Regions from separate parts of the Variovorax trehalosi genome, predicted to be linked through region 2. Evidence: predicted binding sites of a transcription regulator. Region 2 holds the regulator's gene; the other holds the start of a gene.
The links. Region 2 encodes LexA, which represses DNA repair genes until DNA is damaged. Its sites were predicted from a motif close to ACTGTATNNNNATACAGT; they were not measured.
Positions count from the first base shown of each region.

Region 1: recA (recombinase RecA) is a predicted target of LexA. The motif match lies at 1,824-1,841, and genes of this name have one in related genera.

Region 1 is NZ_JBPJZG010000002.1:534,857-539,625, forward strand. Features, by position in the region: gene ACSFA7_RS10490 (SRPBCC family protein) at 1-170, opposite strand, end outside; gene recX (recombination regulator RecX) at 151-612, opposite strand; gene recA (recombinase RecA) at 667-1,776, opposite strand; gene ACSFA7_RS10505 (MarR family winged helix-turn-helix transcriptional regulator) at 1,924-2,409, shown strand; gene ACSFA7_RS10510 (response regulator transcription factor) at 2,474-3,148, shown strand; gene ACSFA7_RS10515 (hypothetical protein) at 3,172-4,131, opposite strand; gene ACSFA7_RS10520 (sensor histidine kinase) at 4,279-4,769, shown strand, end outside.
Region 2 is NZ_JBPJZG010000001.1:1,210,462-1,215,230, reverse strand. Features, by position in the region: gene adk (adenylate kinase) at 1-147, shown strand, start outside; gene ACSFA7_RS05700 (asparaginase) at 173-1,135, opposite strand; gene lexA (transcriptional repressor LexA) at 1,209-1,892, shown strand; gene ACSFA7_RS05690 (hypothetical protein) at 2,031-2,396, shown strand; gene ACSFA7_RS05685 (D-2-hydroxyacid dehydrogenase family protein) at 2,496-3,503, shown strand; gene ACSFA7_RS05680 (MFS transporter) at 3,564-4,721, shown strand.

The DNA.
Region 1 (4,769 bases), on a different contig from region 2:
ATCCAGTGATCGCCGTGCGGCAGCAACGCGCTCTTGGCGAGGCCGCTGGCCCAGTCGGGCAGCCGCGCCGGATCGGCGGCCACCTTGTAGGCACGGCGCCAATCGCAAGCCACGCGTTGCGTGACGACGCGCGACAGCACGCCGTGCTCTTCATTCGTCTGTTGATTCATCGAAATCGCTCCTGAGCACCTTGGACACAACGGCGCCCGAGAAACCGCGCGCCATCAGGAATCGCATCTGCTTCGCCCGCTCCTTCGTATCGGCCGGCGGCGCGTCGAAGCGGCGGCGCCACAGGGCCGTGGCGCGTTCGACCTCGGTGTCCTGCAATCCAGCCACCGCCTCGGCAATGGCCTCGGGCGCGATGCCCTTGGCCTGCAACTCCTGCCGCACCCGCAGCGCGCCCGACCGGGCGGCGCGCTGGTTCAGCACCGAGGCCACCACGCGCGGCTCGCTGATGAAGTCCTTGGCGGCCAGTTCGTCGAGCGCCTTCGCCAGCGTGCCGGGTTCTTCTTCGTGCTTCGCCAGCTTGCGCTCCAGCTCCGCGCGCGAGTGCTCGCGCTGGCTCAGGAGCCGCAGCGCGCGGCCTTTGAGGGAGGGGGCGCCGAAAGCCATTCGTGGAGGGTCGCTCGCGCGGCCCGCGAAATTCGCGACGGGCCGCTGTCGAACTTACTCAGCCGCCTTGTCGGCCTTGGGCGCCTTGGCAGGCTTCTCGGCCTTTTCCGGCTCCGATCCTGCATCGGCGGCCAGCAGCGGAATGCCCAGCGACTCGCGCACCTTGTTCTCGATCTCGCGCGACAGCTCGGGGTTCTCGCGCAGGAATTCGCGGGCGTTGTCGCGGCCCTGGCCAATCTTCTCGCCGTTGTAGGCGTACCAGGCGCCCGACTTGTCGACGATCTTGGCGGTGACGCCCATGTCGATGACCTCGCCTTCGCGGCTGATGCCTTCGCCGAACAGGATGTCGAACTCCGCCGTCTTGAACGGGGGCGAAACCTTGTTCTTCACCACCTTCACCTTGGTTTCGTTGCCGATGGCTTCGTCGCCCTTCTTGATGGTGCCGATGCGGCGGATGTCCAGGCGCACCGAGGCGTAGAACTTCAGCGCATTGCCGCCGGTGGTGGTTTCGGGCGAGCCGAACATCACGCCGATCTTCATGCGGATCTGGTTGATGAAGATGACCATGCAGTTGGTCTTCTTGATCGTGGCGGTGAGCTTGCGCAGCGCCTGGCTCATCAGGCGAGCCTGCAGGCCGGGCAGCGAGTCGCCCATTTCGCCTTCGATTTCGGCCTTGGGCGTGAGCGCGGCGACCGAGTCGATGACGATCAGATCCACGGCGCCCGAGCGCACCAGCGAGTCGACGATTTCGAGCGCTTGCTCACCGGTGTCGGGCTGGCTGATCAGCAGGTCGGACAGGTTCACGCCAAGCTTCTGGGCGTACTGCACGTCGAGCGCATGCTCGGCGTCGACGAAGGCGCAGGTACCGGCCTGCTTCTGCATGGCGGCGATGACCTGCAGCGTGAGCGTGGTCTTGCCCGAGGATTCAGGGCCGTAGATTTCGATCACCCGGCCGCGCGGCAGACCGCCGACGCCCAGGGCGATGTCCAGGCCGAGCGAACCGGTGGAGACGACCTGGATGTCTTCGAGCGCCTCGCCTTCGCCGAGCCGCATGATCGTGCCCTTGCCGAACTGCTTTTCGATCTGGGCCAGCGCGGCCTGGAGGGCCTTGGCCTTTTCACTGTTGGCGACCGAGATGCTTGCGCCCTTGACGACTGCGTCCATGTGGAAATCTCCTTGAAAATCAACGGTTTGTGTCTGGTTTCGATCCATCTGCTTTTAATTACAGGCTGGATGCTTGAACAGTAGTGTAGGGGTTCGTGGGTTTCCGTAAACCCATTTTTTGGTCAGTTTGCTTTACCATTCGGCGCCATGGCCGAAGCTGCTTTCCCGACCGATCCCGACGCCTGGCGGCAAACCCACCTGGGTCGCCTGCTGGGCCATGCGATGCGCCGCTTCGACGAGCGCGTGCTGGCGCTGATGGCGCACGACGTCGATGTGCCGCTGGCCCTCTCGAACCTCGCCGCGCGCGCCCAGGTGAGCGCCGCGCACATCCACATCACCCGGCATCTCGCGCGCGAAGGCTCGCGCCTCACCGAGCTGGCCGACCGCGCCGGCATGACCAAGCAGGCGATGGGTTCGCTGGTGGACCAGTGCGAGGCCTGGGGGCTGGTCACGCGCGGGCCCGACCCGCTCGATGCGCGCGCGCGCCGCGTGCTCTTCACGGCCGACGGCCTCGCCTGGCTCGACGCCTTCCGCAGCGCGGTGACGCAGGCCGAGCGCGAGTTCCGCAGCAGCGTCGGCGACGAGATCGCCACCGTGGTAACCATCGGTCTGGAAGCCTATACAGCCGCGTAGACTCCCTCACAGAGACAAATGCGAACGGCGCCGGCATGGCGCCCGAACCGGCCGGAGGTGGCTCATGCGGATTCTGATTGCCGAAGACGACCAGGTGCTTGCCGATGCCCTGCTGCGCAGCCTGCGCACCTCGGGCGCGGCGGTCGACCACGTGGCGAACGGCTCGCAGGCCGACACCGCGCTCATGACCCACAGCGAGTTCGACCTGCTGATCCTCGACCTGGGCCTGCCCAGCCTGCACGGCATCGAGATCCTGAAGCGCCTGCGCGCCCGCGGCTCGCAGCTGCCCGTGCTGGTGCTCACCGCCGCCGACAGCGTGGAAGAACGCGTCAAGGGCCTGGACCACGGCGCCGACGACTACATGGCCAAGCCCTTCAGCCTGCAGGAGCTCGAAGCGCGCGTGCGCGCCCTCACCCGCCGCGGCATGGGCGCCACCAGCAACGCGATCCGCCACGGCCCGCTGGTCTACGACCAGGCCGGCCGCGTGGCGACCATCGACGGCAAGATGATCGAGCTCTCGGCGCGCGAACTCGGCCTGCTCGAGGTGCTGCTGCAGCGCGCCGGCCGGCTTGTGAGCAAGGACCAGCTCGTCGACCGCCTCTGCGAATGGGGCGAAGAGGTGAGCCTGAACGCGATCGAGGTCTACATCCACCGCCTGCGCAAGAAGATCGAGAAGGGCCCGGTGCGCATCGCGACGGTTCGCGGACTGGGTTATTGCCTCGAGAAAATCCCGGGCTGAACCGCAGTCCTGCGGTTTCAGCTCTACGGCTGCTTGCGCAAACCGGCCGACAGGGTGGCACCGTTGGTCGTCCTGACCAAGAAGAAGACGCTTCGGAAATAGCCATTGCTGTCGAAGGATCCCGCGGGCACCAGGACGATGGCCGCCGGCCCCAGGTAAGGCCGGTCCGTCTTGAGCTTGCAGGCATCCTTGCCATCGGTGCTGCCATCGACTGCGCTCAGCTTGAAGCCGTACATGTTCTTGGACGTGCCGGGTTCCGCCTGCGCGAGGATGCCCGAGATGCTGCAGTTGCCAATTTGCACTCCGGCCGTCTTACCCGTGAACGCCCCTGTGGCATCGACCTCGATCGACAGGCCGACGCCGAAGTTGCTGTCCGGGTTGGCCCACTTTCCGACCACACTGTCCTGCGAAACCGCCAGCGCGTTCTCCGTCGCATAGTTCAGGGGGCCGAACGCCGAGGGTTCACGCTTGCCGTAGGCATAGGTCCCGCGCATCGTCTTCTTGGAGGTGAAGGTGCCCGAACCCGTCACGGGCGAGGCATCGATGAAGTAGTAGGCCGTGTCCGGATTGAAGGACCAGTCCAGGCCCGCGACCTTGATCGATCCCCACAGCGTGCCGATGTGATCCTTGCTGGCAATCGCGCCGTCGGCCCCGATGAGGGTGAGATCGAGCAGCGAGACGTAGATGCCTTCGCTGTCGTTGCCCACGGCAGCGGTCGAACCGGCCTGTGGCGCGCTCAACGACGGCAGCGGCTCGCTGCCGGGCACCGGGTCGCGATTCGGCGGTGTCGATGGCGCACTGGGCGGCGCGGGGGCGGGGGCAGGCGCGGTCGCCGTTGGTGTGACCGGTGGCAGAGGAAATCCGACACCACCTCCGCCGCCTCCACCGCCGCCACCGCATCCGGTGGCGGCGACGCCCGCCGCCAGCACCGTCGCGGCGATCCACCATGGCTGCGCGCAGCCGTTCAATGACTTGGTCTTCATGACACTCCCTGAGATTTTTTATGGAATTGCAGAAACTGCGCGCAGAGACTACAACCGGGCACCCATGCAACCGCCGCGGCGCGGCTTGCAACCGCCGCACTAAGTCACGCCCGCCAGCAATTTCTCGCTCCTTCAGGAACCTGCCCCTTGAAGCTTTTCCAGCGCGCCCAGCGCTCCTTGTTCGGCGAGATCCTCGACTGGATGCTCACGCCGCTCCTGCTGCTGGTGCCGGTGAGCATCGGCGTCACCTGGCTGGTGGCACAGGGCATCGCCAATGCGCCGTTCGACCGCGCACTCGAGCACAACGTCAAGGCGCTGGCCGAACTCGTGACGGTGAAGGACGGGCAGACGCAGTTCGTGCTCTCGCAGCCGGCGCGCGAGATCCTTCGCGCCGACAACGCCGGCCATGTGTACTACCAGCTGCTCGACGGCCACGACACGCTGCTGAGCGGCGATCGCGACCTCCCGATGCCCGGCCTCGACGAGCCGCTGCCGCCCGGCCAGGTGTTCCTGCACAACAGCGCCCTGCACGGCAAGGAAGTGCGCGTGGCCTCGCTGTGGATCGCCAGCGGCGTTGAAGACGTGCCGCCCACGCTGCTGCAGCTGGCCGAGACGCGCGAGAAGCAGTCGGTGCTCGC
Region 2 (4,769 bases):
TACAGCCAGCAGACGCGTCCGCTGGTCGACTACTACTCGGCCTGGGCCAAGGCCGATCCGGCCGCCGCGCCGAAGTACCGCGCCATCAAGGGCGTCGGCACGGTCGACGAAATCACGCAACGTGCCCTGGCGGCACTGAGCAGCTGATCCCAGCCGCCCTTTCGCAGGGCGGCTATTTCCCCAGCAGTTCCAGCATCAGCGCAATGCGCGCCTTCACGGGCGTGAGCGCGCCTGCGTCACGCAGCCGGTCGTCGGCCCTCGGCAGGATGCGGCCGCTGCTGCAGCGCGTCGCGCGCAGCACCGCAATGCCGGCGTCCTGCGCCTTGAGCGCGGCCGCTTCCAGCGCATAGTGCACGGTGCCATTGCCGGTGGTGGCCAGGACCAGTCCGCGGACAGGTTCCTCCGCACCCTCCCGGACGAGCGCATCGACGATCGCACCGCTCGCGCCGGCATGGCTCATGACGATCTCGACCCTCGGCCAAGGCCCTGACGTGTTCAGCGCCTTCGACGACTGGTTTGACGGTGCAGCCGGCCACTCCCTCACGCGCCGCACCGCGCCTTCTTCCACATAGCCGATCGGCCCTGCATCGCCGGACGCGAAGGCATCGAGCCGATAGGTATGCACCTTCTGCACATCCACCCCGCTGTGGACCATGCCGGCACACACCGCCATCACGCCCTGCGCGCCCACCGTGGTCGCAACCGCGATGGCATCCCGCACGTTCTGCGGGCCATCCGGCGAAAGCGCCGTGGCCGGGCGCATCGCGCAGGTCAGCACCACGGGTTTCGCCGGCGCCAGCACCGAGTGAAGGAAGAAAGCCGTCTCCTCGAGCGTGTCGGTGCCGTGGGTGATCACCACGCCCGCCACATCGGGCTGCGCCAGCCAATGCACGCAACGCTGTGCGAGTTTCTGCCAGATGTCGAACGCCATGTCCTTGCTGTCGACCTGCGCCACCTGCTCCGCCAGCAACGCGATGCCCTCGGGCGCCTCGATGCCGCCCAGCAGGTCCGCCACGTCCACTTGCCCGGCGGTGTAGCCGATGTTGTCGCCGCTGCTGGAGGCCTTTCCGGCGATGGTTCCGCCGGTGCCCAGAACCACCACGCGACGCACTTCAGGCAACGGGGAATGGGCCATGACTTGTCAACTTTCAAAAACTGGTTAAAAATACAGGTACTGGATATCTAGCCAGTGCCGCAAGGAACCACATATGCAGTTCGCCGTGAAGCTTACCGCCCGCCAGCAGCAGATCCTCGACTTGATCCAGAGCGCCATCGCGCGCACTGGTGCCCCACCCACGCGCGCCGAAATCGCCAACGAGCTGGGGTTCAAGTCGGCCAACGCCGCCGAAGAGCACCTGCAGGCGTTGGCGCGCAAGGGCGTCATCGAACTCGTCAGCGGCACCTCGCGCGGCATCCGGCTCAAGGGCGATGCACTGCGCTCACTCAACGAAACACGCCATCGCGAAGGCGGCCAGTTCTCGCTTTCGCTGCCCGGCATGGCGCAGCTGGCGCTGCCGCTCATCGGTCGTGTCGCGGCAGGCTCGCCCATCCTGGCGCAAGAGCATGTCGACCAGACCTACTACGTCGAGAACACGCTCTTCCAGCGCCAACCCGACTACCTGCTCAAGGTGCGCGGTATGTCGATGCGCGACGCCGGCATCATGGACGGCGACCTGCTCGCCGTGCAGGCCACCAAGGAAGCGCGCAACGGCCAGATCGTGGTCGCGCGCCTGGGTGACGAAGTCACCGTCAAGCGCCTGAAGCGCAACAAGCAGGTGATCGAGCTGCACGCCGAGAACCCCGACTACCCGACCATCATCGTCCAGCCCGGCGAGCCTTTCGAAATCGAAGGCCTCGCGGTCGGCCTCATCCGCAACACCATGCTGATGTAGGCCTCGCGGCCTGCTTGCAGCAGCACCCCATCCGGCCGCAACAGGTGGCGGGCGTATGGCGCGAAGTCGCCATCACCCTGTCGCGGCCGATTCAAGAAATCCTGCCTGTGTTCAACCTCAGACTTTTTTGGAGTTCACATGGGAATCGCCCTCCTCGCCATCGCTGATTTCTGGATGCCGCTGCAATCGCTTGCAAGCCGCCTGATGCCTGCCCGCCGCACCCGTCATCGGGACAGCGGCGACACCACCGCCGGACTGCGCTACGTGGCGGTGCGCCCCGCCTGCACCACACGCACCGCAGGCTCGCCTGCACCGACGGCAACTGCCGCCGCCCCAGCACGCCCGCTCCGCGTGGTTCGCGTGATCGACGGGAAAAGCAAGGACCGCAGCCGCATGGTGATCTCGGGCCGCATGGCCGATGTCTGCGCAGAGCTCGACCGGCTGGCAGCGCTCGAGGCGGCGGAGACCCTGGGCTCGGCTCCCCGCTCCGCCCACCTGCACTGAGGCATTTCCCCGGCGAACCGCTCCAGAAGCGCTTCCGGGGTGGGTATCCAAACGTTCACCGGCGCGACATCCCAATGCTGCGAGGCACAATGGCACGCCATGAACATTGTGATCCTCGACGATTACCAGGACGCCGTGCGCAAGCTGCGCTGCGCCGCCAAGCTGGACGCGTACGCGGCCAAGGTCTACACCAACACGGTCAAGGGCATCGGGCAACTGTCGGTTCGCCTCAAGGACGCCGACGTGATCGTGCTGATCCGCGAGCGCTCCCAGATCTCGCGGCAGCTGATCGAAAAACTGCCCAAGCTCAAGCTCATTTCGCAGACCGGGCGGGTCGGTGGCCATATCGATGTCAATGCCTGTACCGAGCGCGGTGTGGCGGTGGCCGAGGGCACTGGCTCTCCTCAAGCGCCTGCCGAACTCACTTGGGCGCTCATCATGGCGGCCATGCGCCGGCTTCCGCAGTACATCAGCAACCTCAAGCACGGAGCGTGGCAGCAATCGGGCCTCAAGTCGGCCTCGATGCCGCCCAATTTCGGACTCGGCTCGGTGCTCAAGGGCAAGACGCTCTGCATCTGGGGCTATGGCCGCATCGGCCAGCTGGTCGCGCGTTACGGACAGGCCTTCGGCATGCAGGTGGTGATCTGGGGCCGCGAGGCAAGCTGCGCCAAGGCGCGCTCCGATGGCTTCCAGGTCGCGCAGAACCGCCACGAGTTCTTTGCCGCGGCCGATGTGCTGTCGGTGCACCTGCGGCTCAACGAGGAGACCAACGGCCTCGTCACGCTCGAAGACCTGTCGCGCATGAAGCCGACGGCGCTCTTCGTGAACACCTCCCGCGCCGAACTGGTCGAGGCCGACGCGCTGCTCGCCGCGCTCAATCGCGGACGCCCGGGCCTCGCGGCCATCGACGTGTTCGAGAGCGAACCGCCGCTGCAGGGCCACGCGCTGCTGCGCCTCGAGAACTGCATCTGCACGCCGCACATCGGCTATGTGGAGCAGGACAGCTACGAGAGCTACTTCGGCCAGGCTTTCGACAACGTCGTGAGCTTCATCAAGGGCAATCCCACCAACATCGTGAATCCCGGCGCCTTGCAGGTTCGCCGGTGAGCTCATGAGCCGCCGGGCCGCCCCAAGGCGAATACCGCAGCCGAAGGCGCAGGTCATTCAATGAGCCAGCCTGCGCCCCGGGGCGCGCTCTGGGCGCTGCTGGCTGGCAATTTCGTGATCGGCACCGGCGTGATGGTGGTGCCTGGCACGCTCAACGAGATCAGCGCTTCGCTTGCTGTCACCGCTGCGACAGCCGGTCAGCTGATCACAGCGGCCGCGATCGTGATGTGCCTCGGCGCGCCGCTCCTGGCCGCCCTGGTCGCGGGCTGGGACCGCCGCCAGCTCCTGGCCCTCACGCTCCTCTGGTATGCCGCCGGACACGCCCTCTGCACGCTCATGCCGAGCTTCGCCGCCCTACTGCCGGTCCGCATGCTCACGGTGATCGCGCCGGCGATCTTCACGCCGCAGGCCGCGGCCTGCGCCGGCATGCTGGTGCCGCCGGAACACCGCGGGCGGGCCGTCACCTTCGTCTTTCTCGGCTGGTCGATGGCCTCGGTGCTGGGCTTGCCCATCGGAGCGCTGATCGGCGGCCACCTCGGCTGGCGCATGGCCTTCATGGCCATCGCGATGCTCAGCATCGTGAGCGCCGCCTCGATCTGGCTCACGCTGCCCACCGGCATCCGGCCCGCCGCGCTCACGGCTGCGGCGTGGTCGCGCGTGCTGCGCAGCCCGGTGCTGATGGGGATCGTGTCGGTCACGGCACTGCAGGGCTCGGGGCAGTTCGTGCTGTTCAGCTACTTCGGCCCCATCCTCAAGCAGAGCTTCGGCGCAGATGCCAACACGCTGAGCCTGATGTGGGCGCTGTTCGGCGCCTTCGGGCTGATCGGCAACATGGTGGTCAGCCGCTACATCGACCGCATCGGCGCCGGCCGCATGGTGCTGCTGACGAGTTCGCTGATCGCGCTGAGCCTGTTCCTGTGGCCGTTCGCGAGCACGCTCGCCTGGCTGGCCGTGGTGATCGTGCCCTGGGGCCTGGGCTGCTTTGCCACCAATTCGGCCCAGCAGGCGCGGCTGGTGGGGCTGGCACCGGCGCTCGCGCCGGGCTCCGTGGCGCTCAACAGTTCGGGTATCTACATCGGCCAGGCTGTCGGCGCAGGCCTCGGCGGCTGGCTATTGGCAAACGATGCCGCGCTGTGGATGAGCCGGGTCGGCCTTGCGCTGCTGCTGCTCGCCATCGGCCTCAGCGTGGCCATCGACCGCAGCCGCCGTCCGGCCTGAAAAACGCGGCCCCGCGTAAGACCCGGGACGCATCGCCCGCGCGGGATT